3 regions of the Solibacillus sp. FSL W7-1464 genome follow, and region 2 is predicted to be linked to each of the others. Evidence: riboswitches for the same ligand, from Rfam matches in the RefSeq annotation. Region 2 holds a riboswitch; each other region holds the start of a gene.

Region 1 (10,071 bases), 1.1 Mb from region 2:
GGATTCTTTTTAATACCTAAAACGGCTGCTGGTGTATCGGTTGAAAACACATGGGATGTTGCATCAATGCGAGGTACAGGAAGCGATGATTTAGTTCTGGAAAATGTACGTGTAGATGTTTCTGATTTAGTTGAAATCCCTGGTTATTCTACAGGTTTTAAGTTAAATGGCTGGCTGTTATTAATTCCTGCTACTTATTTAGGAATCGCACAGGCAGCACGCGATTATGCAGTTGACTTTGCCAATAGCCACTCTCCGAACAGTATTCAAGGGACAATTGCTCAATTGCCGAATGTCCAGACGTTGATTGGAGAGATGGATTTAGCTCTGACAAAAGCTCGTTTTACGATTTACGGAGTGGCTCAACTTTATAATAATCCGGCGAAAAAGGCTGCCATCATCAATGAAGTGAATATCGCAAAACATGTCGTGACAAATACCGCCATTGAAGTTGTTGATAAGGCGATGCGACTGGTAGGGGCTAAAAGTTTGCAACGCTCGAATCCGTTACAGCGATATTACCGTGATGTGCGAGCTGGCCTGCACAATCCGCCAATGGATGATATTACGATTAAACGCTTGGCCGAAACGGCAATTGAAAATAATTTAAAAACGAAAGAGGTAAACTAATGAAAATCCAAAAATTTATTAAGCTGGCATCTTTAGGCGTTGCGGCTGTAACAATTTTAGCAGCTTGCGGAAATGAACCGGATTCAAGCTCAGCTACTACAACTTCGAATAAAGATGGCGTAACTGTTGTAAAAGTAGCGTACGACCAAGCAGGAAAACCGATGACGTTTTTAGATGAAAGCGGCAATGCGACAGGGTATGACGTGGAAGTAATGAAGCTTGTCGACGAAGCATTACCTGAGTATGAGTTCGAATTCGTTGGTACGACGAATGACGATTTATTGATCGGTGTCGAGCAAGGGAAATATCATGCAGGTGTAAAAAATGCATTCTGGACCGAAGAACGTACACAGAAATACATTTTCCCGCAAGAGTTTTTAGGATTAAGTAGTGCAGGATTAGTACTTAAAAAAGAAAACGAGAACATTAAAAATTTAAGTGATTTTGCTTCAGCCGGCTATACGTTAGCACCTATCGCAGCAAACAATGCCCAGTATACAGTTATTGCGGAATACAATGAAGCAAACCCAGACAACCCGGTAAAATTACAAGCGGGTGAAGAGTTCACGGTGGATGTTGTGCAATGGGTAAACGAAGGTCGTGTAGATGGTGGCGTTCAAATTGAAGGAGCATTCACTGGGCAAGTATTAACTGAAGGCGGACCATATTACCATTTAAAAGATGAAGTTGTATATAACGAATTTGCGGTTATTAAAACATGGCCGTTATTCAATAAAAAACAGCAGGACTTTGCAGATGCGTACGATAAGGCAATTGCAGAAATCAAAGAGACAGATGCTTTACGTGAGCTAAGCAAAGAGTTTTATGGCAAAGACTTATTTGAAGTACTAGAATCAGTAAATCGATAATCCCTTGAAGCTGCTTAAGTTGTTGCTTAAGTAGCTTTTCTTATCAATATTTTAAAAGAAAGGTCGGAGAAATGTGGAAAAATATTTTGATGTGTCGTACATTTGGTCTGCGTTGCCAAGTTTATTACCATATTTGTGGATTACACTTTATATTGCAGCATTTTCTGTTATTGGCGGGTCTATTTTTGGTCTATTACTAGCTGCGGCAAAATTGAGCTCCAATAAAATACTTAGGCTTTTAGCAAATGGCTATACGACCGTGATCCGTTGTACACCATCAATTGTTTTACTATTTCTAGTGTATTACGGCATTCCCGCCTTTGCAGAAGGGGTATTCGGTATTTACTTGCAAAATGTACCGACAGGCGTTTTTGTCGTTATTACGTTTAGTCTGCAATTTGCGGCAATGATGTCCGAAGTTATTCGATCTGCGTATTTGGCGATCGACCGCGGACAATTTGAAGCGGCCGTCAGTGTGGGGCTAACACCGTTTCAGGCTTATCGTCGTATTATTTTCCCGCAAGCGTTTGTGGTTGCGATTCCAAACTTCGGAAATGGCTTGATTTCGGTTTTACAAGAAGGTGCCCTTGCTTACACGATAGGCTTTATCGATATCGTAGGGAAGGCAAACTTAATTATTGCGAACAATTATGGAACACATACTCTTGAGATTTACATCGCATTAGCGGTCATTTACTGGGTTTTATCGATTTCAATTGAGAAAACCTTTGCCTTGCTAGAAAAAGCTTTCAGCAAAGGAAAACAATCTATTAAAACAACGTAGGAGGGGCTTACAATGGGATTAATCAACTGGCAATTTTTATTTGATACATTTTTTGTTGCATTAAGTGGTGTTCCAGTAGCGCTTCTCGTTACGGTTGTTTCACTTTTTGTAGCAGTACCATTAGGTTTTTTACTAGCACTTGCACGTGTTTATGAAATACCGGTCGTCAACTTTTTTGCGAAAATTTACATTTCTTTTGTCCGAGGCACACCCATTATTATTCAAATTTTTGTTCTGTATGCAACAATACCCTTACTGTTAAGTGGCCTGTTTGAGAAATACAATATCGACTATCCAATCTATAATGTGAATCCGTTATGGTATGCATTTATTATTTTCTCATTCAATACGGCAGCAATTTTAATTGAAGTGTTTCGATCCGCCATACAAACAGTTCCGAAAGGTCAGCTGGAAGCAGCACAATCGGTTGGACTCACGTCAGCACAGGCATACCGACGTATTATTATTCCACAAGCTTTAGTTTCTGCGATGCCGAACCTATGTACAGCGACGATCAACTTGATTAAAGCTACTTCGCTCGGTTATGCAATATCGTTACAGGAAATCACGCTCAAGGCTAAAGTAGAGGCGAATTTTGGATACAACTATTTAGAGGCATATATTGATATTTTCATTGTCTATTTAATTATCTGTATGACGGTTGAGTATTTATTTAAATGGTCTGAAAAGCGTTTAAGTCGCTATAAAGCGGTGACAGTTTAAGGAGGAATCGCAATGCTTGAAATTAAAAATGTGCATAAAACATTTGGGGAACTCAAAATATTAAAAGGCGTCGACTTGACGATTGATAAAGGTGATGTCGTAGTCATTTTAGGTCCAAGTGGTTCAGGAAAAACGACATTGCTGCGCTGCATTAACTTTTTAGAACGTGCAGATGAAGGGACAGCAAGCTTCGACAATATTTCAGTCGATCTAAACAAAGCATCGAAAAAGGATATTTTAGAGATTCGTAAAAAAACAGCATTTGTCTTTCAAAACTATAATCTATTTAATAATAAAACCGCGCTTGAAAATGTAGCTGAAGGACTTATCATCGGTCGTGGTATGAAAAAAGATGAAGCATATACAATTTCCAAAAAGGCCCTTGATAAGGTGGGCTTAACAGAGAAATATGATTCTTATCCAAGCCAATTGTCTGGTGGCCAACAACAGCGTGTTGGGATTGCACGTGCTGTAGCCTTAAATCCGGATATTATTTTATTTGATGAGCCAACTTCAGCACTCGATCCTGAACTCGTAGGGGAAGTATTAGGCGTGATGAAAGACATCGCAAAAGAAGGGACGACAATGTTAGTCGTTACACATGAAATGTCATTCGCGCGTGATGTGGCCAACCGTGTCATTTTCATGGACGGCGGAAATGTTATTGAAGAAGGCTCACCACATGAAATTTTCGTGCAGCCAAAAGAAGACCGAACAAAGCAATTCCTGCGTCGTGTACTTCCAGATGACTATACGTACCATATATAAGGGTAACGAGCAATAAATTCATAGCTTACGTCGAATTATCTGACACTTTAATAAATTTGCACACATTCCGTTAATCTTCCGCTATAATAAAGACATTAATTTAATATGGACGATAAAGGTTCTTACTCTATTGATAGAGTAAGGAGTAAAAGGGAAATCGGTTCAAATCCGATGCGGTCCCGCCACTGTAACTGCTAGTTGAGAGCAATATGCCACTGAAAAAAATTCGGGAAGGCGCTCTTCAACGTTTATGCATAAGCCAGGAGACCTGCCTTTATAATGCCCTAAATTAAACCTACGAGGATAGGATGTGGCGGATAAATTCTTTTTGATGAATTTTATTTGCATACGTAAAGCTTCCTTCATTTATAGTAGGGGAGCTTTTTATTTTTGTAGAAAATTATACAACGAGATTTCAGGAGGTTTTTATTTTGAAAAAATGGCAACTGCTCTCTTCCGCAGCATTACTTACATTAACTCTAGCGGCATGTAATTCGGAAAAAGCAACAGATGAACAATCTGCAAAAGACAATAAAGAAGTATCTGACGCAGCACAATTTCCGGTAACTATAAAAGATGCATTGGACAAAGAAATTACGCTTGAAAAAGCACCGGAACGCATTATTACATTGGCTCCATCCAATACGGAAATTTTATTCGGACTAGGGTTAAACGATGAAATTATCGCTGTGAACGACAATGATACATATCCTGAAGAAGCATTATCTAAAGAATCAGTTGGCGGCATGGAGTTCAATTTAGAACAAATAATCGGTCTGCAACCTGATTTAGTCGTAGCGCATGAATCCGGAATGTACAGCTTCAATGAACAGGCAATTGCGCAGCTTGAATCAGTAGGCATTCCCGTATTCGTTGTAAAGGATGCGAAAACATTTGAAGAAACATACGAAACGATCAAACAAATCGGGCAACTGACAAATAAAGAACAAGAAGCCGAAAAAATGATTGCCTCGATCAAAGAGGGAATTGAAGAAATTGAAGTGAAAGTAGCCGACCTGGAAGAAAAGTCCGTGTTTATTGTTGTTGGAACAGATCCGGACCTTTATGCTGCAGGTGAAGAAACATTCATCAGTGAAATGCTGGACGTTCTAAATGCAGAAAATGCTGTTCCGGAACTAGGGTGGCCGATGTACAGCTCTGAGCAATTTGTAAACAGCAATCCGGATGTCATTTTAGTAACGTATGAAAACGACATGGCGGCAATCGAGAAAAACGATGCCTATGCCGAAATGGATGCAGTGAAAAATGGCAATGTGAAATTAGTCGATGGCGATACGACGAGCCGACAAGGTCCGCGTATTGTTGAAGGTATTGAATCAATAGGTGCGGCGATTTACCCAGAGGTATTTAATGAATAAAAAATATTCAATCTCCTATGTACTATCGATTGGATTGCTTTTAAGCAGCGTATGGATCGGCATTTCATTCGGGTCTGTTAATATCCCGTTTTCAACATTATGGGATAAAACGACTGATCCGGTTGCATACAGTATTTTGTGGAAAATCCGAATGCCACGTGTCATTTTAGCGGCACTAATCGGGGCATCTTTAGCAATAGCCGGAGCTGCATTTCAAGGGTTACTTAAAAACCCTTTGGCGGATCCGTATACATTAGGTATTTCATCTGGTGCCTCGGTCGGTGCGGTTATGACCATCTTTTTAGGGATTTCAATACCGGTACTCGGTGTCTTCACATTGCCCGTATTCAGTATGGCCGGTGCCGCATGTACGATGATTATTGTCCTGACATTTGCCCGACTAGTTGACCGTTCGATGAAAATGGAAACACTGATTTTGACGGGGATTATTTTCAGCTCGTTTTTAGGGTCCTGCATTTCCTTAATGGTCGCACTTACAGGTGAACAGCTAAGAGAAATTATCGGCTGGCTTTTAGGAAGTGTGTCGATGCGAGGCTGGCCATATGTTCAGATGGTACTGCCGTTTATGATGTTCGGTACAGCACTTATTTGGCTGACTCGCCGTGAGCTGAATGCGATGATTTATGGGGAAGAGCGTGCCCAGTATTTAGGGGTAAATGTTAAGCGCAGCAAATATATGATTTTGGCGGGCGGTTCCGTTTTAACAGGAGCGGCTGTTGCAGCATCCGGGACAATTGGATTTGTCGGATTAGTAGTGCCGCATATGATACGCCTGCTGATCGGAGCAGACCATCGACATTTATTGACATTGTCGTTTTTGAACGGTGCAAGCCTGCTCGTCATTTGTGACTTAGTATCGCGTACAATTATCGCGCCTATTGAACTGCCGATCGGTGTTATTACTTCCTTTATTGGCGCGCCTGTCTTTGCCTATATTTTCTTCAAGCAACGTAGAAAGGTTGTTGCATAATGTTAATAGTAAATAATTTATCAGGTGGTTACGGCGGGAAAAAGATTATAAAAAATGTGACGTTTCACGTGGAAAAAGGAAGAATTCTCGGGATTCTTGGTCCGAACGGCAGCGGCAAATCGACATTGCTGAAAATGATCAGTGGTGTGCTGAAGCCAGAAACAGGTGAAATTTTCATCGAAGAGAAACCGCTTAAAAGCTATGACAATAAGCAATTGGCAAAAAAGATGGCGGTTCTGCCTCAATTAAATGCAAGTGCGTTTACGAATAGTGTATATGATGCAGTTTCGTTAGGACGTTACCCCCATCAAAGCGGCTTTTTTTCGTCCTGGACCGAAGAAGATGAAGCGACGGTTCAGCGGGCGATGGAAAGTACAGGGGTTTCTCAATATAAACATCAGTACTTGGAGTTTTTATCGGGTGGCGAGCAGCAGCGGGTTTTTATCGCCCAGGCACTTGCACAAAATTCGGAATTGCTTCTATTGGATGAACCGACAAACCATTTGGATATCGCCCATCAAAAGCAGATTCTGGATATGATACGGATGCAAGTTGAGGTGCATGGGCTGACGGTTGTGTCGATTTTCCATGATATCAACTTGGCATCACTTTATTGTGATGAACTCCTTCTGTTGGAAAATGGTGAAGTGAGAGCATTCGGGGAGCCGCATGAAGTCGTATTAGAAGAACAGATTGCTGATGTGTATCAGGCTAGGATTGCGACATATCCTCACCCGGAGCTGCCAAAACCGCAAATTACGATGCTGCCGACGAATGAAATGGAACGAAAAGCTGCAACAATCCAGATGGATCAGTTTCAAATAACAGAAGACTATATTGAATATCGGGCACAGGCACCGCTGAAAGTGATTTCTTCGGCTGTGCATAATGCGGGCATAGGCTGGTATGACACATTGCTCAATCGTTCCATTGCTCCTGAATACGATATTTATAATGTGAAAGAAGAAACGGAGCAATTTTTAAAAGAGCGTCAATTTTCTCCAACGAATACAGTCGTAATGCTGACAGCTGTGGATACAAGCTGTGCAGTCATTCGTCATTTCTCGAAAAATAATGTAGAAATCCTTGTCATGGTAACAGCAGGGGTAGGAAACAGTGTCGACGTTACGAAAACGTATTTGCGGGAAGATGAGCCACATGTCGGTACGATTAATACATGGGTAATCATTCATGGTAAGCTGACAAATGAAGCATTTATTCAGGCAATGATTACAGCAACAGAAGCAAAAACGAAAGCTTTGGCAGATCAGCAAATAAAAGATTCAATGACAAATACGATCGCAACAAGTACCGCAACGGACAGTCTATTGATCGCCGCTACGCAACTAGGGGATGAAATGCCGTATGCCGGACCTATCACCGAAATCGGTAAACTGATCGGCCGGGCTGTTTTCGAAGTTACGATAGAAGCAATTAAAAAATATAAACAGCATTATAATAAGTAAAGTATGCTGGAAAAAAATGTCCGCTTAAAAAAGCGTCATTCTACTTAAAGGAAATTTTTAAAAGGCATAGAAATGATATTAAATCGAAAGGGTGATGACTAATGAAATTATATACAAAGTCAGGCGATACAGGGAAAACGAGCATTATTGGAGGACGTGTCGATAAAGACCATCTGCGCGTTGAAGCGTATGGGACAATTGATGAGCTGAATTCATTTATCGGTAAAGCTGTCAGCGAATTGGACCAGGAAAAATTTAAGGATTTGATTGAAGATTTGACTGCCATTCAACATGAATTGTTTGATGGGGGCGGGGACTTGGCGAATGTCATGAAAGAACGTCATTACAAACTTACAGAAGAACCGATTGCTGTTTTGGAAAACCGTATCGATGCTCTTTCTGAAGAAGCACCGCCATTGAAACGTTTCATCTTACCGGGGGGAGCGCCGGCAGCATCTACACTGCATATCGCCCGCACTGTTGCCCGCCGCGCGGAACGGGAAACTGTATCTTTAATGAAAGAAATTGAAGATGTTTCACCAGTTGTACAGAAGTATTTAAACCGATTATCGGATTATTTATTTGCTGCAGCACGTGTCGTAAACTACCGATTATCAATCCAGGATGTCGAATATATCCGAAGTGGAGATGTATTTAAATAAACGAAAAATGCTAGTTAAGACGATAAAATTGTCTAACTAGCATTTTTTATATTTTGATTTAATTTTCAGAATTAGTGACGAAATCTGTTGACTGAATGCTCATTCATAACTACAATGGGTTTATAGTTTAATATGGAAATATAGTTTATCAAGGTGAAATGGATAAACAAAGGGGTAAAAACTTCGTATTCCAGGGGGGAAAAGGATGAATACATTTTTAATCATTAACTGGATTGCATTTTTCGCCGTGTTACTTTATGCGCTGGGGTTATTCGCATATTTGCTGAAAACACGTTATGAGTACATTCAGCTTGGTCGCAAAGAAGAGTTCAATCACAAAATTTCTGAACGTATGTCGGATATTGTCGAGAAAGTATTCGGCCAGTCAAAACTATTAAAAGATAAGAAGATGGGACTTGTACACGTTCTGTTTTTCTACGGATTTTTAATGGTTCAATTTGGGGCTATCGATTTAATCTGGAAAGGGCTCGCACCGGGATCACATCTTCCGCTGGGGGGGCTGTATCCAGTATTTACATTTACACAGGAGCTTGTTGTATTGACGATCTTAATCGCGGTAGCGGTTGCATTTTACCGTCGTTATATGGAGAAACTTGCACGTTTAAAGCAAGGTTTTAAAAATGGTTTAGTTTATATGTTTTTAGCTATTTTAATGTTTGCTACATTATTTGGCAATGGCTTTTACTTAATTTGGCACGATCACGGTCTAACAGGATCAGAACCAGTAGCGTCTGCAGTTGCCTGGGTATTCCAATGGATGAGTCCGACGATTGCTGCTGTCATGTTCTTCGTTATGTGGTGGGCGCACTTGTTGGCGTTATTAGCATTCCTTGTTTATATCCCGCAAGGCAAGCACTTCCACTTAATTACATCGATTTTCAACGTTTATTACAACCGCCAAGACCGTATTGGGACATTGCGTCCAATCGATTTTGCCGCATTGGAAGAAGCGGAAGATGAGGAAAGTATGCCGCCGCTTGGAGTCGGAAAAATTCACGATTTCACGCAAAAGCAAATGCTTGATCTGTATGCTTGCGTAGAGTGCGGACGTTGTACGAATATGTGTCCGGCAACAGGGACTGGAAAAATGTTGTCACCGATGGACCTGATCGTAAAACTGCGTGATCATCTAACATTTACTGGTGCAGTTGAACTAAAGAAAAAGCCTTGGGTACCATTTTCATTCTTCAATAATACACAAGGTAACCAGTTGGCAATGGCAGCCGGTGCTGAAGGTGCAGTAATTGAGGACATTTACAGCCCGTCATTAATCGGCGATGTCATTACAGAAGAAGAAATCTGGGCTTGTACAACATGCCGTAACTGTGAAGATCAATGTCCGGTAATGAATGAACATGTTGATAAAATTATTGATTTACGCCGTTATTTAACGATGACTGAAGGTAAAGTGAATCCGGATGCCCAGCGTGCAATGACGAACATTGAGCGACAAGGGAATCCATGGGGCTTAAACCGTAAAGAAAAAGAAAACTGGAGAGAGCTTGACGAGACAGTTCATGTTCCAACAGTAAAAGAATTGAAAAAATCAGGCGAAGAAATGGAATATTTATTCTGGGTCGGTTCAATGGGTTCATTTGATAACCGCTCACAAAAAATTGCATTGGCATTTGCTAAACTAATGAACAAAGCTGGCGTGAAGTTTGCCATTTTAGGAAACAAGGAAAAGAACTCAGGGGATACACCACGCCGATTAGGTAATGAATTCCTGTTCCAGGAGCTTGCAACAGCCAACATTGATGAATTTGAGAAAAATGGTG
Region 2 (10,071 bases):
CAAATCCGTCCGTTAACGAGAACACCGCTTCTTTAAAGATTTCGATCGCTGTTTTAATAATGATTAAACCGATAATAAAGGCGGTAATCGTATCGACGATCGGGAAACCTAATATCGCTGCGGTAATACCGATTGCTGTCCCGATACTGACAAAGGCATCAGAGCGGTTATCATAGGCTGCCGCTTTAACAGCAGAACTGTTAATTCTTTTTGAGAGGTTTAAATTATATTTATAAACTGCAAACATAACTGCTGCGCTAAACACAGCAACAATAATTGTTAAAATGGAAGGATCCTGATCAATCGGTTTCGCGATTTTTTCACCTGCTGATATCAGTACTTCGATCCCGACATAAATCATAATAAAGGATGCAACAAGTGATGCGATCGTTTCTGCACGAAAATGTCCGTATCGATGATCATCATCCGGCGGGCGCTGGGAAATTCTGAGCCCGATCAAGACGGCTACCGAAGCAATAATATCGGTTGTATTATTTAATCCGTCTGCCTTCAATGCTTCTGAATCGCCTAAATAGCCTGCAGCTAACTTCAGAGCGCTTAAAAATATGTAGGCAAAAATCGATAAATAGGCACCTTTTTCGCCCGCTCGTAAATTTGTATATTGCTCCAAAATGTTTCCTCCCTGAAAAACTTCTTTAAACACGAAAGAGGTTACCCCGCACAAAATCGAACGGGATAACCTCTTTTACATATCGTTGATTGTAGTATACCAAAAAACCGGGAGAAAACATACATACAAGAAAAAATATTATACAATTATAACTTTATACTCAGTCTAAACGACACCTGTCAAATATCATAGTTTTCGGTTTTGTCCGAAGTAACGGCATATATATGAACGATTTGTCCATCTTCCGACAGAACGATGCCATTCAATTGACCTGTAAAATAACACCCGCCGTCTATTCCAATATATTTTTGGTCTTCACTAATCCAAACATCATTGCAATCATGGATGTGTTGTAATGGTGTATGACCAAAAACATTGATATACGGTGTTTTATTTTCATTTTTATAATGCTGGCGAATCCATAAGAAATTTTCATCATCCGTTTCATCAACTGTCGCGAAACTCGAATCAAACCCTGCATGCGTCAACAACAGATTTCCTGCGATTTCATATAATTTGCCGTTATTTAAAAAATCCAATTCCTCCGCAAACTTCTCTTTTACGACTTGCGCTTGTTCAATCGGGTCCAGTTCACTTACTTCGACCGGTAAATACTTTAAAAATGAAGCCATTGTTTCCCGACCACCGTATTTGTAATAAAAGGCGTGTTTTTGCCCAGGGTTTTCAAGAAAATCCAACAGCATCGCTTCATGATTCCCTTTACAGAAAACAACCTGTTCCCCGTATTTCCGCTTCAAATCCATTACTTTTTGTACAACCTCATAAGAACGAGGACCCCGGTCGATTAAATCCCCCAGTAGAACAAGGGTATCCTTTTCATCCCAGTACGATAATAACTGTTCAAATGCTTTATACTGACCGTGGATATCACTGATAATAAAATAATTTTTCATATTGCACCTGCTTTTCTACAACCTATTTTACGCTACCTATCGCCATATACGGTTTACAACTGTTTGCTCATTGCTAAACTCTATTTCAAATACATCCGGATTGGACAGCTGTTTCCATTCATCAAATCCAAAATGCGGTTGAAAATGATTGAGTAGTAATGACATTATATTGCCGTGTGTAACGATTACCACTGACATATGAGTACTTTGTTTTAATTCTTCTACTAATTCAATTATACGATATGTTGCTTCATTACTAGATTCCCCGCCAGTAAATTTTAAATCCTTATCTACATACGTTTGTTTCAATTTTTCCAGCCAATCCGGAAGACTTTCGTCACTTAATACTCGTTCACTCAACCGATGATCCATTTTGAAAGGAATCTTGTTTTTCCGGACAAAAGGTTCTATAGTATGTAATGCTCTTGTAAATGGACTTGATATGACAAGTTCAATCGGGTACTGTTCCAGAAAATTCGCCAGCTGCTCACTTTCCTTCTTACCAGCTGCTGTTAACTCGGCTTCCGGATCTTGTCCTTCTGCTTTTGCGTGTCGGATAATATATAATTTCATACTGTAAATGCTCCTCGTTCATTCATGCTAATTTTTTATGATCTTGAGTAATTGCTTCATTGCTTTCTTTGCTTCTGGAATGGGAAATACCGGAAAAACATGATTCATTCTCGGGTACTCATAGTAATGGACCCTTACACCTTGTTCCTTTGCTTTATCGAGAAGCATTTTTGCATCGACAAGCAGCAGCTCACCTGTCCCGACAAAAGCAGTGATTTGACCGATGTCTTTCAGTTCTCCATGTAGAGGACTTATTTTGAAATCGGTTAACTCCGCTCCGTCTGCCCATAATCTGCCGAGCTCCTGTGCGCCTGCTACGCCCAGCATCGGGTCAAGTTTTTCAAGTTCTTTGTAGCGTGGATCTTCCCCCCGTACATCGAGCCATGCGGAATGTAGAACAATATGCTGCGGCTGTTTTTTTGAGAACTTCTTTACATCCTGCGCCAGCGCCAATGCCAGTCCACCGCCTGCTGAATCCCCCATAAAAATAAACGGTGCATCATATTTTAAAACGAGATGATCATATAAATCATGAATGGCAGTAAAGCACTCTTTATGTGTATGTTTAGGCAGCTTCGGATAAATCGGCACGACAATCGTGAAGTTTGTCTCCTGTGCAAGCTTCTCTAAATAGCGCCAATGAAAAATCAATGGATCATTAATATAGGCACCGCCGTGGAAATAATAGATAACCTTTTGCGGTGTCTGCTGTTCGTTGATTGTGTAATAGTGCATGCCATTCAGTTCGTCTTTTTGGATTTGGTGCTGCTCTTTGAATTTGGCATCCAGTTCATACGGTCTCTCGTTATGTTTCATTGCAATAAAATCATCGAGCAGGCGTAAATCCATAAATTTCTTTTTCGTTCCGCGCAGCACTAAAAACTTCTCAAACAATACACTTTGCATACTTCGCATACAATGCCTCCCTTTATCTCAACCCCAATTTAACATTTTCCCTTTGTTATCAATTCGCCTAAAATCGATCGATCCCCTTCTAAACGGAAAAACGTTTCCCTTATGCATATGCACATTTATACTTCGTTAGAAAAGTCCTTATGTAACTTCAATTTCTTATTATTCCAATAAAATAAAAATAAGATCATTTTGAAACTTTTTTCCAACTTATTCGTAAATTAGGTAATGAGTTAAGAGGGGGCATGTTCATGCTTATTGGATTTTACAGTGCGCTTATCATTTTCACTTTATTATTTATCATTGCTGCTTTCTTTTTTATCCGGCAATTCGTAAATAAGAAAGTATCCCCTTATAACTTGAATACAGTTATGCTTGGCGTGCTTTCGTTGTTTATGCTGATTGTTTCAGGGATTTACAGCTACGATTTCTATCATCTGCAGACAGGTGATCAGAAAACTGCTGGAGGAAGTTGCGAAATCACCTTTGTAAATGGGCATGGCAGAAGTATCGATACGACTGAGGTTACGATTGAAAATAAAGTTTACAATATTAAATCCAGTACTTACAAAGACTTCCCTGATGGGCGTTATCAATGTGAATTAACGTTTTTACCGATTACAAAAATTGTGACGCAAATCGATATTGTGACAACAGGAAAGAAAGGTGATTAATATGATTGATTTTTCAATTGCATTTATACTTATTTTAGTTTTAATTACACCACTTATTCTATCAATCCACTACCGGGATAAACCAAAAGTGGATAAAGGATTTAAAATTGCTTATCATGGTCTATCATACCGCCGTAAATTTATGCGCGACCTTTATTCCATTCCCATTTGTATTATAGCGTTGATCATTATTTATTTGTTTGAAGGTTTCACTAATCTCTTTATATTTTTCACGCTCTTTTTCATACTACTTTTTGGGATTCAAACGACGTACAATTATATAAAGTGGAAAAAAGAGGATTAGAAAAAGCCTGAGTTCATCTGGAACCAGGCTTTTTCCATTATTTCACTCCGCTCGAACCAAAGCCCTTGTCACCGCGCTCCGAATCCGACAGTTCGTCCGTTTCTTCAATGAAAACTTGCGGGACATATTGGACGACTAGCTGGGCAATGCGCATCCCTTTTTCAATCGTAAACGGTGCTTTCCCGTGATTGATTAAAATTACGCCAATTTCACCGCGGTAGCCTGCATCGATCGTTCCAGGACTATTTAACACCGTAATCCCGTGTTTCAAAGCCAATCCGCTACGTGGGCGTACTTGAGCTTCTGTTCCTTCAGGCAATTCGATTTGAAGCCCGGTTTTAATTAACCCGTATTCCCCAGGCAGTAAAACTTTGTCTTCAACCGCACTTAAATCCATCCCTGCGTCCCCTTCCCGTGCCTGTTTCGGCAATACGGCTTCCGGATGGGTTTTCTTAATTTTTAATTGAATCGGCATATTCATCCAACTTTCTATTTGTATTATCTAATTACATGCAGTTATAACAAAACCATATTTTTTCTCTATTTTCAATAGGGAGTTTTCTAGGATTTTGGTTGAATTTATGTAATCATTCATTAGGCTCTTTACTTTTAGGTTGTTAACGCTTATACTCAATTCAACTATATATTGTGTTTTTTTAACAAGGTACTACTAAATGTAGTTTAAAAGGGAAGTTTGGTGTAATTCCAACGCTGTCCCCGCAACTGTAAATGCTGACTGAAGACGAATAGACCACTGTGCTACTAGCATGGGAAGGTGCGTCTGACGGATGAAGCAAAGCCAGGAGACCTGCCTCGTTAAAACTACGTACATTTCTTCGGGGAATAGGAAATGGAGGCGCGCACTCGATCCGTTTCCATTTCAAGCTATCCTGTTTTCCGGGATAGCTTTTTTGTTTTCCCCGCTGACATGTCCGGCACAATCGTTAGTAATACTTATATAGCGAGGGATTCTATGATGAAACTTTACACGAAAACAATTTGCCCCAAATGCCTATGGGTAAAATCCGAACTTGATGCAGCCAACTTGGACGTAGAGGTCATTAATATTGACCAGGACGAATCAGCAAAACAAAAAGTCATCGATGCAGGTTTTCTGTCTGTGCCGTTATTTGAAATAAACGGTGAGTTTATTGCAGAGCCGACTTCTATTATCGATCGCATTTCTGAAATGACGGCATGATCATTTATGCTTCACGAACTGGCAATGTACGATATATCGTGCAAAAACTCGGTTTACCCGCAAAGGATCTGACCGGGGTGGTAAAAATCGGTGAACCGTATCTTTTATTTACGTATACGGATGGATTAGGCTCTGTCCCCCCTATCGTCGACCAGTTCATGACTGCGAACTTTGAATTATGCAAAGGAATCATCGTAAGCGGAAACCGTAATTTCGGTCATGATTTTTTCGGCCGTGCTGGCGACCTTTTAGCTGCACAATATGGAATTCCGTTAATTGAAAAAGTGGAAATGCGAGGAACTCCGGCTAATTACGAGTCGATTACAGATTACTATTACTCCATTTGGAAAGAGGCATCGATATGAAACAGTATTTAAAATTAAATAATGATATATTAAACCGTTACCGTGCTACCGGTGAACTGGATTTGGCGAAAGACAAAGAAGCAACACGCCGCTATTTTCTGGAAGACGTCAATGTCCGGTTACGCTACTTTATCGATATAGAGGAAAAAGTGCGCTATTTAGTTGATGAAGGCTATTACGAAAAAGAGTTTTTTGACTTGTACTCGATGGACTTTATTAAACAGATGTACAAAAAAGCCTATTCCTACAAGTTCCGGTTCCCTTCATTCATGAGTGCTTCGAAATTTTATGAAAGCTATGCGATGAAAAGCCGTGACGGAAAAGAGATTCTGGAAAAGTACGAGGACCGGATCGTCATCATCGCCCTTTATTTAGCACAAGGTGATGAAACTTTGGCGGAAAAGGCCATTGAAGCGGTTATGACTGCCTACCAGCCGGCAACCCCAACTGCTTTAAACAGCGGGAAAAAGGCGCGTGGTGAGCTTGTCTCATGCTTTAAATTAACGATGGACGATACGATGAACTCAATCGCCGAGAATATCGGCTATTGTCTTGAACTTTCCCGCTTAGGCGGCGGTGTCGGGGTAAACTTGACCGATCTGCGTCCATTGGGAGATCCGATAAAAGGGATCTTAAACCGTGCGAGCGGGGTTATGCCCGTTGCGAAACTGCTGGAGAATTCGTTCTCTTATTCGAATCAATTGGGTTAATAATTGGCCCAATTAAAACGCGGTCAATTGCGGGAACATCTGAGTATATCAAGGTAGGATTCTACAGAGTAATCTAGTAGCGAACCCTAAAAATCCAAGATTGCAGAAAATCCGCAGCCAAGCAACCTAGTAAGGTTGAAGGTTCAACGACTAAGTGATTATTTTAGTAATATTTTAATCCGAACCGCGCCTTTACCAATAGAGTTGATGTTTCCACAATTGTTAACTTTTTTGGCAAAGTGAAGATATAGTCTGATCTCTATGGCGACATAGAGAGCTAGGCAGAAATGACCTAGCCCTACTTTAATTAAGTGGAGTAACAAAATGCAACGTAACGGCTCCGGAGTAGTCTATTTAAATGTTTTCCACGGAGATATTGAAGCGTTCATCTCTTCCAAGAAACCAAATGCCGACGACAAAATCCGTTTAGCTACACTATCTACAGGGATTATTCTTCCGGATATTTTCTTTGAACTGATGCGTCGCGATAAAGATATCGTCTTGTTCAGTTCTTATGATATTTATAAAGAATACGGGAAACGCATGTCGGAAATTTCAATTACGGAAATGTACTATGAGCTATTGGATAATCCGAACATCCGTAAATTGAAACGATTAAACGCCCGTAAACTATATACGGAAATTAAAAAGGCACAATTTGAATCAGGTTACCCGTTTGAAATATTCGATGATAATGTCAATAACGCCCATCCATTAAAGGAAATCGGGCGTGTGAAGATGTCTAATTTGTGTTAATAATTAGCACCTTCTAAGAGAAATCTTAGTCGAAAACTCCGTTAAACGAGGGAAATCTTATTAAGATAATCTCGTACTAAATTATTATTCACCCTATAAAATTGGGTATATAAATTATAAAATTAAATTTTTACACTTGGAGGTAATCTTAAAGTGAAAACATTTGGTTTTGTTTATATAACAATTAATAAGGCAAATGGCAAAGCTTATATTGGGAAATGTATTTATCAAAGACAAAATAATTGGGAAAGTTATTTAGGGTCTGGATTATATTTAAAAAAAGCAATAAAGAAATACGGGAAGGAAAATTTTATTAGGTTCATTTTAGAAGAAGCTTATTCTTCCGATGAATTAAATAACCTTGAAGAATATTATATCAAGCAATTTAACGCAGTAAATTCTCCTTATTTTTACAATTTAAAATTGACTGCAATAGGTGGAGATTGTTTTACTAATAATCCTCGTAAAGAAGAAATTAGACAAATGAGAGTTAAACAAATGTCTGGTAAAGGGAATAATCAATATGGAAAACCTAAAACCAAAAGAATGATTGAATCAGTAAAACAAGCTAATTCTCGTGCAATCTTAATAGATGATATTTATTATAAAAGCCTTTCTGAAGTATCATTTAATCTAGGGATAGGAATAACTACAATAGCCTATAGATTGGACAGTTCTAAATTTCCCAATTATAAGAGATTGTTCCCAAAACACCCAAAAGAAAGATATACTTCACATACTAAAACCAAAAAAATTGAAGTTGATAATATCATCTATAATGGGCAAAATGAAGCTTTAAAAAAATTAAATATTAGTAAAACAACCTTAAATACTAGATTAAATAGTGATAAATTCCCCAATTATAAACGCCTTGAATAATAAAATGTCTAACGACTATCGAAAGCATAGCTAGATGAAAAACTCTAGTGAAGAAGCGAGTAGAGTACCCCTCAAGCGAGGCCCGAATGCAAAATAGGGATAAAACATAAAGGGAAACGCGGAGCACCTTAGCAGGTAAAGCTGAAGGTGATGAAATAGTCTGCTCTATATGGCAACATATAGCTGAGAAATCGGTTTAGAAGTAGCGATTCTAAATGAACATAGAGGACAGAAATTTTACAGTACCAACAAACAAGTATTATCACCGACCAAAACGAGCCGAATGAATATGGTCTCGATGTTTCTTGTAACTTAGGTTCGATTGACATTCACGAAGCAACGAAAGTTCAGGATTTCGGACAGCTTGTCGATACAGCAATGCGTCTATTGACTAATGTCTCAACGATGACCGATATCGTCAACGTCCCTTCTGTGTCGAAAGCGAACAAAGTGATGCACTCTGTCGGATTGGGCGTTATGAACTTGCATGGACACCTTGTACAAAGTGGAATCCGTTATGGTTCCAAAGATTCGATTGAATTTATCGATGCATTTATGGAAGCACTGAACTATTACTCATTAAAAGCATCAATGGAAATCGCGAAGCAAAAGAACGAAACGTTTTATAGATTTGAGGAAAGTGAATATGCGAGCGGTGTTTACTTTGAAACTTATATAAATAAAGAAGAAAAAGAACTTACACCTGAAGTGATTAAAGCACTTGGGGGTACACCGGTTATTACAAAAAATATGTGGCAACAGTTGAAGGCTGATGTATTGGAGCATGGATTATTCCACTCGTATAGATTGGCGATCGCTCCGACAGGCAGTATCTCCTACATCCGCAGCTGTACCGCTTCCATCGCCCCTGTTACAGAACGCGTGGAAGTTCGTGATTATGCGGACAGTCGAACAATTTATCCGATGCCATTTTTAACGAATGATAACCAAGAACTTTATACCGAAGCCTATGAAGTAAACCCGTATGAACTGATCGACCTTTACGCAGCCGCGCAAAAGCATGTCGACCAGGGGATTTCCATGACACTATACGTGACGGACCAGTGGAACACAGAACAATTGGCAAAAGCTTATATTTATGCGTGGACGAAAGGTATTAAAACCGTTTATTACGTACGCCAACGTTTACTTACAATTGAGGAGTGTGTCGCATGTCAAATTTAACGTATAAAGCCGTCAACTGGAATACCCCTACGAGTGAGCTCGCTCGCATTTTTTGGGACCAGCAATGGAAACAAATATGGTTTCCCGAAGAAATTGCAGTCAGTAAAGACGTCAAACAATGGAAGGAATTCGAACATCAGGATACATATAAAAAAGTGTTCGGCGGCCTGACATTGCTTGATACGGTACAAACGAACATCGGCATGAATGAAATCGCCAAGTACACTCCCGATTTTCAGGAGAAAGCGGTGTTAACCGTATTCGGATCGTTTGAAGCAATTCACGCAAAGTCTTATTCATATATTTTTACAACACTATGCACAAATACTGAAATCGACGAAGTTTTCGAGTGGGTACAAAAAAATGAGTTTCTTCAATATAAAGCATATCGCATTGGTGAAGTATACACCGCTATAAAAGAAGATGACCCGGAAAGCTTATGGAAAGCAATGTTCGCTTCAGTTATACTGGAAAGCTTCTTATTCTATTCCGGCTTCTTCTACCCTCTTTATTTAGGAGGACAGGGTGTACTGCGAAACAGTGCGGAAGTGATTAGCTTAATCTTGCGTTAATATCGTGGCGCAAGTAAAACTCTTTGAATTCAGGGAACATCCTAACGTTTAGTCGAGGACAATCCTGAGCCAAGATTGATAGTTAAGAGATTGAAAACTATCAATAAGGTGCAACGGTCATCGAAAGCACATGTTTTTACATGGAAGCGAGTAGAGTAGGATACAAGTCAAGAATGGTATCCGAAGCGGAGAGATATAGCAAAAGCTATATATGATATGATCTGATCTTATAAGAAATTATAAGCTGCATAAAGCAGAAGTAAGAATGACGAACTTACTTGAAACAAAATGGACGAATCAATCCACGGAGTAGCAGTCGGCTTTTTCGCCCAGAACATTTTCAAAACGTTCTCAACAGAAAAACAGCAGGAGCTAACTTTGTGGGGCTATGAATA
Region 3 (10,071 bases), 1.5 Mb from region 2:
CACCTTTGCCAGCATGTTTGTCGCATTTTTGCTGGTGATTTCTCATTGGAAGGAAACGGCGAAGGTATACCGCCCCCAATTGATTGCGTTAATGTTCGGCCAGCTTGTTCCGATAGTGACAGCGTTTCTTTATTTGAACGGATTCACACCTGCAGGAGTTGATCCGGTACCGATGATTTTATGGCTTTCTTCCTTATTATACTTGTGGGCGATCAGCACATCCCGGCTGTTTCGGATTATGCCGATTGCGAAAGATAAAATATATAATAGTATTACGGACGGGGCCATCGTATTGGATGAATCTTACCGGCTTATTGAATTCAATCAAGCATCGAAAGTGATGCTGCCAAATTTGAAAAAATCGATGTTCGGCAAAAATTTTGTGAAGTTTTGGAATGAACAGACAGGGGAGGAACTGCCTTTCAAATTAACGCGATATTAAGGACGTTCAAGAAGTGAGGTTATGTTCCGAATATGCGGACCGGGTTTATCAAGTTCGCATTACTTCACTGGAACAAGCGAGAAACAGTAAAGGCTTGTTATTGGTTTTTACGGATATTACGGAAATTAAAAGGCTGCAGGAAAAACTGGAGCAGCAGGCTTATTATGATGAGCTCACGAAAATTTATAATCGCCGCGCATTTTTACAGCAAAGTGAACAGGATTTTCAGGAAGCGAAGGATACGGGTTTGCCATTTACGGTCCTGTTAATGGATATCGATCATTTTAAACGGGTGAATGATACGTACGGGCATCATATAGGGGACCAGTTGCTCGTGCACGTCGTAAATGCCTGCCAAACACAACTGCTGGAAGGGCGGCATTTCTTTGCGCGGTACGGCGGAGAGGAATTCGTCATTGCGCTGAAGGGGTTCGATGAAGCGGAAGGTGAAATATTAGCCAACCAGCTTCGCACTGCCATTGAACAGGCACCGCTCATGACGGAAGCGGGCAGTCTTTCGGCTACGTTAAGTATTGGTGTTGCGGAAGTAGTAGACTGGACAGAAGAAACTTTGTATCAGCTATTGCATAAAGCAGACACCGCTTTATATGCGGCGAAGGAAGAAGGACGCAACCGTGTGAAAGTATATGCGGCGAGTGAAGGCATACTTAGTTGATTCGACTGAAACCGGCATGGAGAAATTCATGCCGTTTTTTATTTGGTGAAGGGTGCGGCAAGCTTTTGAGTGGGATTCCGTATTACCTCGTATTAGGGGAATATGTTAGCATAGTAAAATAATGACTAAATGGAGAGTGGTTATGACACAGGAAAATTCAAAGGCGGTTTCTATAAGGATTTGTTTAATCCTGCCTCAAATTATGATTGTAGGTTTCTTGTTAAAAAATATTCAGCTACTTAATAATTCGTCCTCGATCGTTGCTAAATGGCTAGCGGGCATTTCCTTTGTCCTTTTTTCATTTTTGCTTATCGTCTCGTTATGGGCGACAATCAAACATTTTAAAGGAACAGATGTGTTGGACCGTCATACATAAACAAAGTTAAAGCAGGGGGATTGTGATGATTGGTTATATTCTAACGGGGTTTTTGTTAATCTTTGCTTGCAGGAAATTTTATAAGTATAGGGCCATTTTTAAACAGCTGTCGAAAAAAGAATGGCTGCAATTCGGTGCCGGTTTTTTACTGGCATGGGCTGGAGCTGTATTTATTATTATAGGTGGAGCCAACATAACGGAAATGATTGAAATCCCATGGTTAAAAAGCCTTTTGGAAATTGGAGTGATTTTGATTGGCTTGGCGTTGGCAGGAATCATTATGAGTAAAATCTTGCCGAAGAAAATAAAAGAGTTTTATTTGGGAGATTAGTGGAACGGGGGAAAATGAAAATGGGAGAAATGATCGGATTTGCAGTAGTTGGGATAATTATTGCAGGTTTAACTTATGCTTTAATTAAACAAGTTATAGAGACTAAGCGCAGCGGTAGCAATGTGGCCGGTCCGCTGTTTCGTAAACAAATGGCTGGAAAAAATAAAGTGATGACGATAGCGTTACTTGGAATTTTAGTATTTTACACATTAAATATCTTGAGCGTTATCTCCTCATCTATCCCGGTATCTAACAGCTTGACTGTACAGGGGACTTGGTTGAGTTTTCTAGTTTACTTTGTTGCAAAGTTTGCAATGAAACCACAGTTAGCTGATCAGCGTAAACTGAATGTGTAGACCCCTTGACGAAAAAACAGGTTCAAAGTAAAGTAATGTTAAATTCATCAAGCATTAGGTGCCCGTTAAAGGAGAATAGGGAATAAAGTGAAAAGCTTTAGCGTAATCCCACCACTGTATGGAGGAGTTTCATAGCAATACCCACTGGATGTCATTCCGGGAAGGGGCTATGAAATCGTGAATCTGAGCCAGGAGACCTGCCTAATACGCTTACTGTTTATAGACACTGGATATGTCTGTAGTTTATTTGTTAACGAATAAACTGCAGGCTATTTTTATTGTCAAAATTCATTTAAATGGGGGAAACGAAACATGCAATTATTACAGAAAACGATTGAACAAATTCAGGGAATCGACCGACAAATGGAAGACAAAGCGCGACAGTACATAGACTCTTTAGCCAAGCCGCCTCAAAGTTTAGGGAAGCTTGAATCATTAGCTATGCAAATCGCCACAATTACCGGTGAACTTGCACCGAAAATCGATAACAAAGCGATGATTGTCATGGCGGCAGATCACGGTGTATATGAGGAAGGGGTAACACCAAACCCGCAAAGTACAACGGTTTTCCAAACACTATCCTTTCCGAAAGGGACGACAGGGATGTGTACGATTTCGAAAATAACGAATGCGAAAGTCATCCCGGTAGATATCGGGGTAAAAGAAGATTTACCTCAAGATGCCGGGGTCATTATTAAAAAGGTGAAATACGGGACGGACAATATGGCGAAAGGTCCTGCAATGACACGTGAAGAAGCGATTCAGGCGATTGAAGTCGGAATTGAAGTCGCGACAGAAGCCATTCGAAGCGGCGTCAACCTTATCGGGACCGGTGAAATGGGCATCGGAAATACGACACCAAGTGCTGCGGTGCTTTCGGTACTTCATGGCTGTGATCCGCTGGAAGTAACGGGTTACGGAGCTGGTGTTGGGGCTGGCGGTATCGAATATAAAGCCGAAGTCATTCGAAAAGCGATCGCGTTGAATAAACCGGATGCTGAAGATCCGATTGATGTTGTGGCAAAAGTAGGCGGGCTGGAGATTTGCGGGATGGCAGGAGTTTTCCTTGCAGCTGCCGCGAATCGTGTGCCGGTCGTAGTCGATGGGTATATTTCAACGATTTCGGCATTGATCGCCTATAAACTGAATCCGAATGTGAAAGCGTATTTAATTCCGTCACATCTATCGGAAGAGCCGGGTGCAAAAATCGCGGCCGAGCTTTTAGGACTGGAACCGATGCTGCATATGAATATGCGACTTGGAGAAGGATCGGGTGCTGCATTGGCATTCCCGATTCTTGATGCGGCTTGTTCGATGATTACGAATATGGTCACGCTGGAAGAAGCGGCGGCACTTTTAGTGTAAGTTGAAGAAAAAAGTCCAATAAATGTTCGCGCCTCTAGTTAGAATGTTACTTCTAACTAGGGGTGTTTTATTTTTGCATAAAAAATGTATAGAATACTATTGGAAAAATTCCTTAAATGCTCTATAACATAAAAACAATGCTTATTTAAGTAATTTTTTCCGAAAAAGTTGTGACTGTTTATTTTGAATAATTGAATAAAAATTTAGAATATTGTTTATTTTATAAGTTTTAATTGGTAGACTTTACATGTATTGCCTACAAAAGTTAGAACGAAGGGGGAAAAGACGAATGAAGAATAACTTAAAAAGTAATTTTCTGTTATTTTTAGTAATGGCGTTTGCCTTACTTTTAGTAGCGTGTAGCGGAGGGGATGATTCAGGTGTTGACTCATCTAACAGTGACAATACAACAGCGGATTCATCAAGTAGTTCTACTGAGGTGGAAGCGGCAGCTGGAGGGGATTTAGTACTTGCAACATTATCCGATGCGGCAAATTTAGATCCGCATATGTCTACGGACGTACCGTCAGCTTCTGTATTATCGAACATTACAGAAGGTCTTGTGAAAAAAGATAAAGAAGGCAATATCGTACCGAGTTTGGCAAAAAGCTGGACAGCAGTAGATGATGTGACATGGGAGTTTGAGCTTGAAGAAGGCATTACATTCCATGATGGAGAAGACTTCAATGCGGCGGCTGTTAAGAAAAACTTCGACCGCATATTAGATCCGGAAGTCGGTGCGCCACGGGCATTTTTATTTGAAGCGGTGAAAGAAGTGGAAGTCGTAAGTGATTATGTTGTACGAATTCATACACATTATCCATTTGCGCCATTACTGAACCACTTAAACCATCCGGTCGGCGTAATCATTTCACCAGCCCAAATTGATGCAGATTATGAAAATATGAAAGCTGACCAACCGGCAGGCGCATTAGTGAATGAGCAAGGTCCGATTGGTACAGGCTTTATGAAGTTTGATTATTGGACACCAGGTACAGAAATTAAATTAGTGAATAACGAAGATTACTGGAGTCAAAAAGCATATGTAGACTCTGTAACGTTTAAAGTCATTCCGGAAAGTGCGACACGTGCTGCAGAACTGGAAACGGGATACGCACATATTATTGAACCGGTTCAGCCAAATGAAGTGGAAATGATTGAAGGAACGACGAGTACTGTTGATATTACACCAGGTTCATCATTATCTTACGTTGGTTTCAATATCGATAAAGAACCATTTGACGATGTTCGTGTTCGTCAGGCAATATCAATGCTTGTCGATCAGCAATTGATTATCGATGGTATTTATGAAGGGATCGGTGAAGTAGCGAAAGGCCCGTTAGCACCAAGTGTATATGGCTATGATGACTCGGTAGAGCCATTAACTTATGATGTTGAAAAGGCGAAGGAACTTTTAGCAGAAGCCGGCTTGGCGGATGGCTTTACTACAACGATCTGGACAAATGATAACCCGCAGCGACAAGACATCGCAATCATGCTGCAAGAAGAACTAAAGAAAATTAATGTGACGGCAGACATTGAAGTGGTCGAGTGGGGCGCATACTTAGCGAAGACGGCTGCCGGTGAGCATGACATGTATATTTTAGGTTTATCGAATCCGGTAGGCGATGCGGACTACTTCTTAACACAGCTATTCCACTCGAAAAACCATGGCGATGCGGGTAACCGTATGTTCTACACGAATGACAGGGTCGATGCGTTATTAGATGAGGCGCGTGAAGAAATTGACACGACGAAGCGTTTAGCGTTATATAAGGAGATTCAAGATATTTTAGTGGAAGAAGCGCCAATGATTTATATCCACCATCAAGCGTATATTTCGGGTGTAAGTGAAAAAATTGAAGGCTACTGGATTAATGACTCAGGTCACCATAAACTTCAAGAAGTGAAATTCATAAAATAAAATGAAGCAAACGGGCTACATTAAAAGGAACGATTACTTTTAATGTGGCCTTTTTTTAATGAATAAGGCGATCCCAGAAAATAAGTGCCGTTTTTCAGTCTATTCCATTTGTTTTACCAGTAAAATACCAATAAGCGGAACTTTATCGTTTCTTCAACGAGGCAAAGAACGATAAAGAAAAGCCCTACCCAATCCTCGTAAATGTAATGTGCGACCAGAACATTAGGGGGAATGAATAGAACTTGATTTAATTTTACAGAAAATTCAGTGAAATGCAAGCAATTGTCCTGTCAAATGCTTTCCCTCTGTAATATCCTATATTAACCAAATGTAAAAACATACTCGAATTGTTAATAATAGCTTAAAAAGTGCTTTTTCGATTGAACTTGGAATAAAGTAACCGGTAAATAGGGTATGGAAATGTAAGACCAATAAAAGAGGAGAGGCGGGAGGGGCATTAAGGGAAACGGGGTGATCACTATTTCTCCGTATGGAAAAGTTCATTTTTGAATATATTCGAGAAAAGGATGAGGATAATATGAATCAAATTTTTAAAAAAGATGAGTTTATTATTATTCCTTTTTATAAAGGGCGTAAGCAGGAATTTATGGTCGTCAATACGAAGAAGGAATTTAAAAATGGACATACGCACTTAAAGTCATTTAAGATGGCCAAGTATTTGATCAATCTTGCGCGATGCCAAAAAATCAATTCCGGGTTAAGACCATATTTATTAACAAGCCTTACAAGAATATCAGCAGACCGTGAATATATTCAGAAATTGGAAGAGCTTCTAGCCGTAAAAAGAAGTAAAGGATCGAAAGCTTCCTATTATAATAAAGCAATATGATTGTACCTAAGTATGGTCAATGAAAATAGATAGACCGCTTTTTCAAGAAATTGAAAGAGCGGTTTTTTTGCATGAAAATTTATTTGGGTGAAGCTCATCACCGGAGAGCTTACAAATTTGACTAAATCATTTTTAATAAAGCATCTTCGCCAATCATACCTTCTTCGATGCCGCACGCTCTCGCTTCGTATGTGACGGATTCCAATGGCGCCTTGAGTAAGTCATCGATCGTTCGAACACCAACTGCACGCCCAGCAATGATTTTACGATCGGCCAACTTTTCATTTAACAGCCCGACATCGAGTGCACCACACATGATGTACCCACGCTCATTCGATATAGTCAGCAATGTTGTTTTCGGTAAATTCACCGTTACAGCAGTAAATAAATGACCTTGAAGATCAATCGTTTCCGTATAGACGATAACCTTCTCCCCCTTTCATATAAATCATATGAAACAATTGAAAAATGGTACTTGTTTTCGGCGAAAATGTGCAGAATGATTCGAATATTAATTAAGTGAGAGGTAAGATTTCATATTCAACCTATGAAATGCAGGGTGCAGAAGACGTGTACAAAACTGTCCGATATAACTTTATTTACCATTGAAGTTTTCGCCTCTTCTCTCCATAATTAGTTTGTTAAAATAATATTTTACTGGAGGATAATATATGAGGTTTTTGAAAATGGTGATGGTTGTGCTTCTTGTCTTTTCATCTGCTACGTTTGCGAAGGTGGATGAAGCTCAGGCAGCATCAAATATTTCGATTTTTTTAAATGATTCCAAACAATCATACAGCAACAAGGCGATGATTAAAAACGGGGTAACATTAGTACCGTTACGTGGTATTTTTGAAGGCTTAGGAGCAAATGTTAATTGGAATGCATCCACTAAAACGATTGATGCATCTAAAGGCAGTACAAAAATTTGGCTGAAAATCGGCTCAAAAACAACGAAAGTAAATGGCAAAAATGTAACGATTTCCGTTCCTGCTCAAATAGTAAATGGCAGCACACTCGTACCTTTACGATTTATCAGCGAGGCGTTAGGTGCTCAAGTTAATTGGGTACCAACTACAAAAACAGTGAAAATTTATATGAGCAAGGGGACATCGACTGCACCATCCGGGAAGTCAATGAAAGTGCACTTCCTTGATGTAGGTCAGGGAGATTCGACATTTATCCAGTTAGCCGATGGTAAAACAGTGTTAATCGATGCAGGCCCAACCAACCAAGGCGATAAAGTAGTGGCCTATTTAAAATCATTAGGTGTAAAAAAGTTGGATTATTTAATTTCAACACACCCTGATGCGGACCATATCGGTGGAATGGTGGATGTATTGAATGCGTTTGAAGTAGCCACATTTGTCGGATCGGGCAAAGTACACACATCAAAAACGTACGAAAATACGTTATTAGCAATACAGGCAGAAGGAAGTAAATTCATTATTCCAACGCCTGGACAAATTTTAGAACAAGATCGTTCTATAAATTCCTATTTAAGTGTCATTTATTCTGATCCGGATGCAGCAGAAAATAACGATGCTAGTCTAGTTATAGCAGCTGGGTATTGCTCACAGGATGTATTATTAATGGGCGATGCGGACGTAGCGATTGAATCGAAATTGGTTGCAACGAACAAAATTAGTGAAGTAGAAATTTTAAAAGCTGGTCATCATGGTTCAAATACGAGTAGCTCCCTTGGCTTCCTGAAAACTGCCAGCCCGGAAGCAGTTATTTTATCTTATGGTGAAAATAATGACTACGGCCACCCGCACCAATCTGTATTAACGAATATTAAAACGGTTGGTGCAAAAGCATTTTCAACTGCACAAGCTGGTACAATTGTTGCCACATTAAATTGTAATGGTTATACGATTGACAGTAAGGAATTCAAAGCACCAGGTGAAACTGTTCAGCCAACACCGGTACCTGTTCCAACACCGTCGCCAAAACCATCTACAGGTGATGTTAACTCCGGTACATATGTAGTAGCAGGAGCAGCAACGTCTTTCAAAAATTGTACGGCAATGCGCGCAGTCTACCCAAGTGGTGTTAAATCAAGTCACCCAGCATATGAGTCTAAACACGATCGTGATAACGACGGCTGGGCTTGTGAAAAATAACGTGACGGTTCTCACGTTCCATAGTAAAACCGGTTCGTACTAGAGTTATAGTGCGAACCGGTTTTTTTATGGGGTTCAGTCCTGTATCTAAGAGAATTTTTGCGAAATCCAAACAACTGCATGAAGCAATATCTTTAACAACGCAACCAACTTCCCGTGGTAAACTAATAAAAACACCATACAAAAGGAGGCTCACCCATGATAACCCGCCTAAAACAATCACTTACTTTCCGTCTTCTTATCACAATCAGCGGGATCGTTTTTACGATTTGTGTGCTGTTTTTGTTGTTGATTAATCATTATTTGGATGAATCGGTACTGGAAGAGATGGGGGAAAAGGCGTTAACGAGTGCGTATTTGATTGCTGAGCGGCCGGATGTCGTTGCCGCATTCTCTGCGGAAGATCCGTCTTCTATTCTTCAGCCGATTGCGGAGGATATACGAAAGCAGACCAGTGCCAGTTTCATCGTCATAGGAAATGAGCAAGGGATCCGCTATACCCATCCGAACTCGGAAAAAATCGGCCTGTCGATGGTCGGCGGGGATAATGATTCGGCACTTATTAACAAAGAGTCCATCGTTTCGGTAACGACGGGTTCAATGGGAGAATCGATCCGCGGGAAAGTACCGGTTTTGGTTAACGGCAAAGTTGTCGGGGTTGTTTCGGTAGGGTACTTAACGAAAGATATACAAAGGACAATTGATACCGCCTTTTTCGGTTGGCTTCAGATCACGCTGCTGCTTGCGGTTTTCGGGATTGTTTGTGCGGTGCTGTTATCGCTTTATGTTAAAGATCAGCTGCTCGGTATGCAGCCGGCGCAAATTGCCAAGCTTTATTCGGCGTATCACACAATACTTGAGGAGACGACGGATGGGGTTATTTTGACGACATTCAATAATGAAGTGGTGATCTCGAATTCACGTGCGAAGGAACTCCTTTCCCCACTGACAGAAGGCATTTCACTACATACACTGCTTCCCGAACAGCTATTTGAAGAAGAGGTGATTCGGGCACTGGAAATTCCGTTGCAGCAGCAGGAGATGATTATTACAAAAACGCCGTTGGAACATGAGAAGCAGCTCGGCTATTTATATATTTTACGGGCAAAGCTTGAATATGAAACGGTCATTAATGAACTGACATTGGTGAAGCAGCAGGCGCGGATGCAGCGGGCAAAAACACATGAATTTGCGAACAAACTGCACGTTCTTTTAGGCTTGTTAAAGCAATCCCATATTGAAGAGGCGATTGCATTTATCAGGCAGGAGCAGCAGGACTCAACGAAACAGCAGCAGGCAATTGCAACCCAGCCTTCGATATTGCTGCAGGCGTTACTCGAAGGGAAAATATCGGAAGCGAAAGAGCGCGGCATTACGATTACGATCGAAACAGAGGACGTGTTAGTCGATTATAATGATGAAGAAGTGGATGCATTATTGACCGCATTAGGGAATGTCCTGCAAAATGCGATGGATGCATTGGATCAAACAAAGAGACCGGACAAGCAAATTGAGCTGTTTATCCATCAATATCGCCATGAACTGATCATTGAGGTGCATGATAATGGGCCGGGAATCGATGAAGAAACGGCAACTCAGATTTTTACACTCGGATTTACGACAAA

What was found. A riboswitch is a leader RNA that binds a small molecule or an ion and turns the genes downstream of it on or off. The one in region 2 is predicted to bind cobalamin.
Region 1: it holds a riboswitch for cobalamin, as region 2 does, so the genes downstream of both, MKZ25_RS02770 (ABC transporter substrate-binding protein) here and MKZ25_RS07785 (glutaredoxin family protein) in region 2, are expected to answer to the same signal.
Region 3: it holds a riboswitch for cobalamin, as region 2 does, so the genes downstream of both, cobT (nicotinate-nucleotide--dimethylbenzimidazole phosphoribosyltransferase) here and MKZ25_RS07785 (glutaredoxin family protein) in region 2, are expected to answer to the same signal.

The regions. Positions count from the first base shown of each region.
Region 1 covers NZ_JBBORC010000001.1:549,921-559,991, forward strand. Annotated here, with positions in the region: gene MKZ25_RS02745 (acyl-CoA dehydrogenase family protein) at 1-630, shown strand, start outside; gene MKZ25_RS02750 (transporter substrate-binding domain-containing protein) at 630-1,499, shown strand; gene MKZ25_RS02755 (amino acid ABC transporter permease) at 1,573-2,283, shown strand; gene MKZ25_RS02760 (amino acid ABC transporter permease) at 2,296-3,006, shown strand; gene MKZ25_RS02765 (amino acid ABC transporter ATP-binding protein) at 3,019-3,774, shown strand; cobalamin riboswitch at 3,874-4,064, shown strand; gene MKZ25_RS02770 (ABC transporter substrate-binding protein) at 4,206-5,153, shown strand; gene MKZ25_RS02775 (FecCD family ABC transporter permease) at 5,146-6,144, shown strand; gene MKZ25_RS02780 (adenosylcobinamide amidohydrolase) at 6,144-7,610, shown strand; gene MKZ25_RS02785 (cob(I)yrinic acid a,c-diamide adenosyltransferase) at 7,712-8,272, shown strand; gene MKZ25_RS02790 ((Fe-S)-binding protein) at 8,478-10,071, shown strand, end outside.
Region 2 covers NZ_JBBORC010000001.1:1,623,006-1,633,076, reverse strand. Annotated here, with positions in the region: gene MKZ25_RS07820 (cation diffusion facilitator family transporter) at 1-631, opposite strand, end outside; gene MKZ25_RS07815 (metallophosphoesterase family protein) at 811-1,545, opposite strand; gene MKZ25_RS07810 (histidine phosphatase family protein) at 1,582-2,118, opposite strand; gene MKZ25_RS07805 (alpha/beta hydrolase) at 2,146-3,033, opposite strand; gene MKZ25_RS07800 (cobalamin biosynthesis protein CobN) at 3,282-3,704, shown strand; gene MKZ25_RS07795 (ATPase) at 3,706-4,008, shown strand; gene dut (dUTP diphosphatase) at 4,046-4,489, opposite strand; cobalamin riboswitch at 4,654-4,838, shown strand; gene MKZ25_RS07785 (glutaredoxin family protein) at 4,982-5,209, shown strand; gene nrdI (class Ib ribonucleoside-diphosphate reductase assembly flavoprotein NrdI) at 5,206-5,574, shown strand; partial or broken gene MKZ25_RS07775 (ribonucleotide reductase N-terminal alpha domain-containing protein) at 5,571-6,281, shown strand; partial or broken gene MKZ25_RS07770 (ribonucleotide-diphosphate reductase subunit alpha) at 6,597-7,037, shown strand; gene MKZ25_RS07765 (GIY-YIG nuclease family protein) at 7,194-7,919, shown strand; gene MKZ25_RS07760 (hypothetical protein) at 8,154-9,104, shown strand; gene MKZ25_RS07755 (ribonucleotide-diphosphate reductase subunit beta) at 9,092-9,676, shown strand; gene MKZ25_RS07750 (ribonucleotide-diphosphate reductase subunit beta) at 9,965-10,071, shown strand, end outside.
Region 3 covers NZ_JBBORC010000001.1:3,083,173-3,093,243, reverse strand. Annotated here, with positions in the region: gene MKZ25_RS15395 (histidine kinase N-terminal 7TM domain-containing protein) at 1-442, shown strand, start outside; gene MKZ25_RS15390 (GGDEF domain-containing protein) at 456-1,118, shown strand; gene MKZ25_RS15385 (hypothetical protein) at 1,261-1,494, shown strand; gene MKZ25_RS15380 (hypothetical protein) at 1,520-1,825, shown strand; gene MKZ25_RS15375 (4-aminobutyrate aminotransferase) at 1,846-2,181, shown strand; cobalamin riboswitch at 2,223-2,400, shown strand; gene cobT (nicotinate-nucleotide--dimethylbenzimidazole phosphoribosyltransferase) at 2,494-3,546, shown strand; gene MKZ25_RS15365 (glutathione ABC transporter substrate-binding protein) at 3,836-5,470, shown strand; gene MKZ25_RS15360 (hypothetical protein) at 6,009-6,320, shown strand; gene MKZ25_RS15355 (YunC family protein) at 6,442-6,690, opposite strand; gene MKZ25_RS15350 (stalk domain-containing protein) at 6,992-8,446, shown strand; gene MKZ25_RS15345 (sensor histidine kinase) at 8,645-10,071, shown strand, end outside.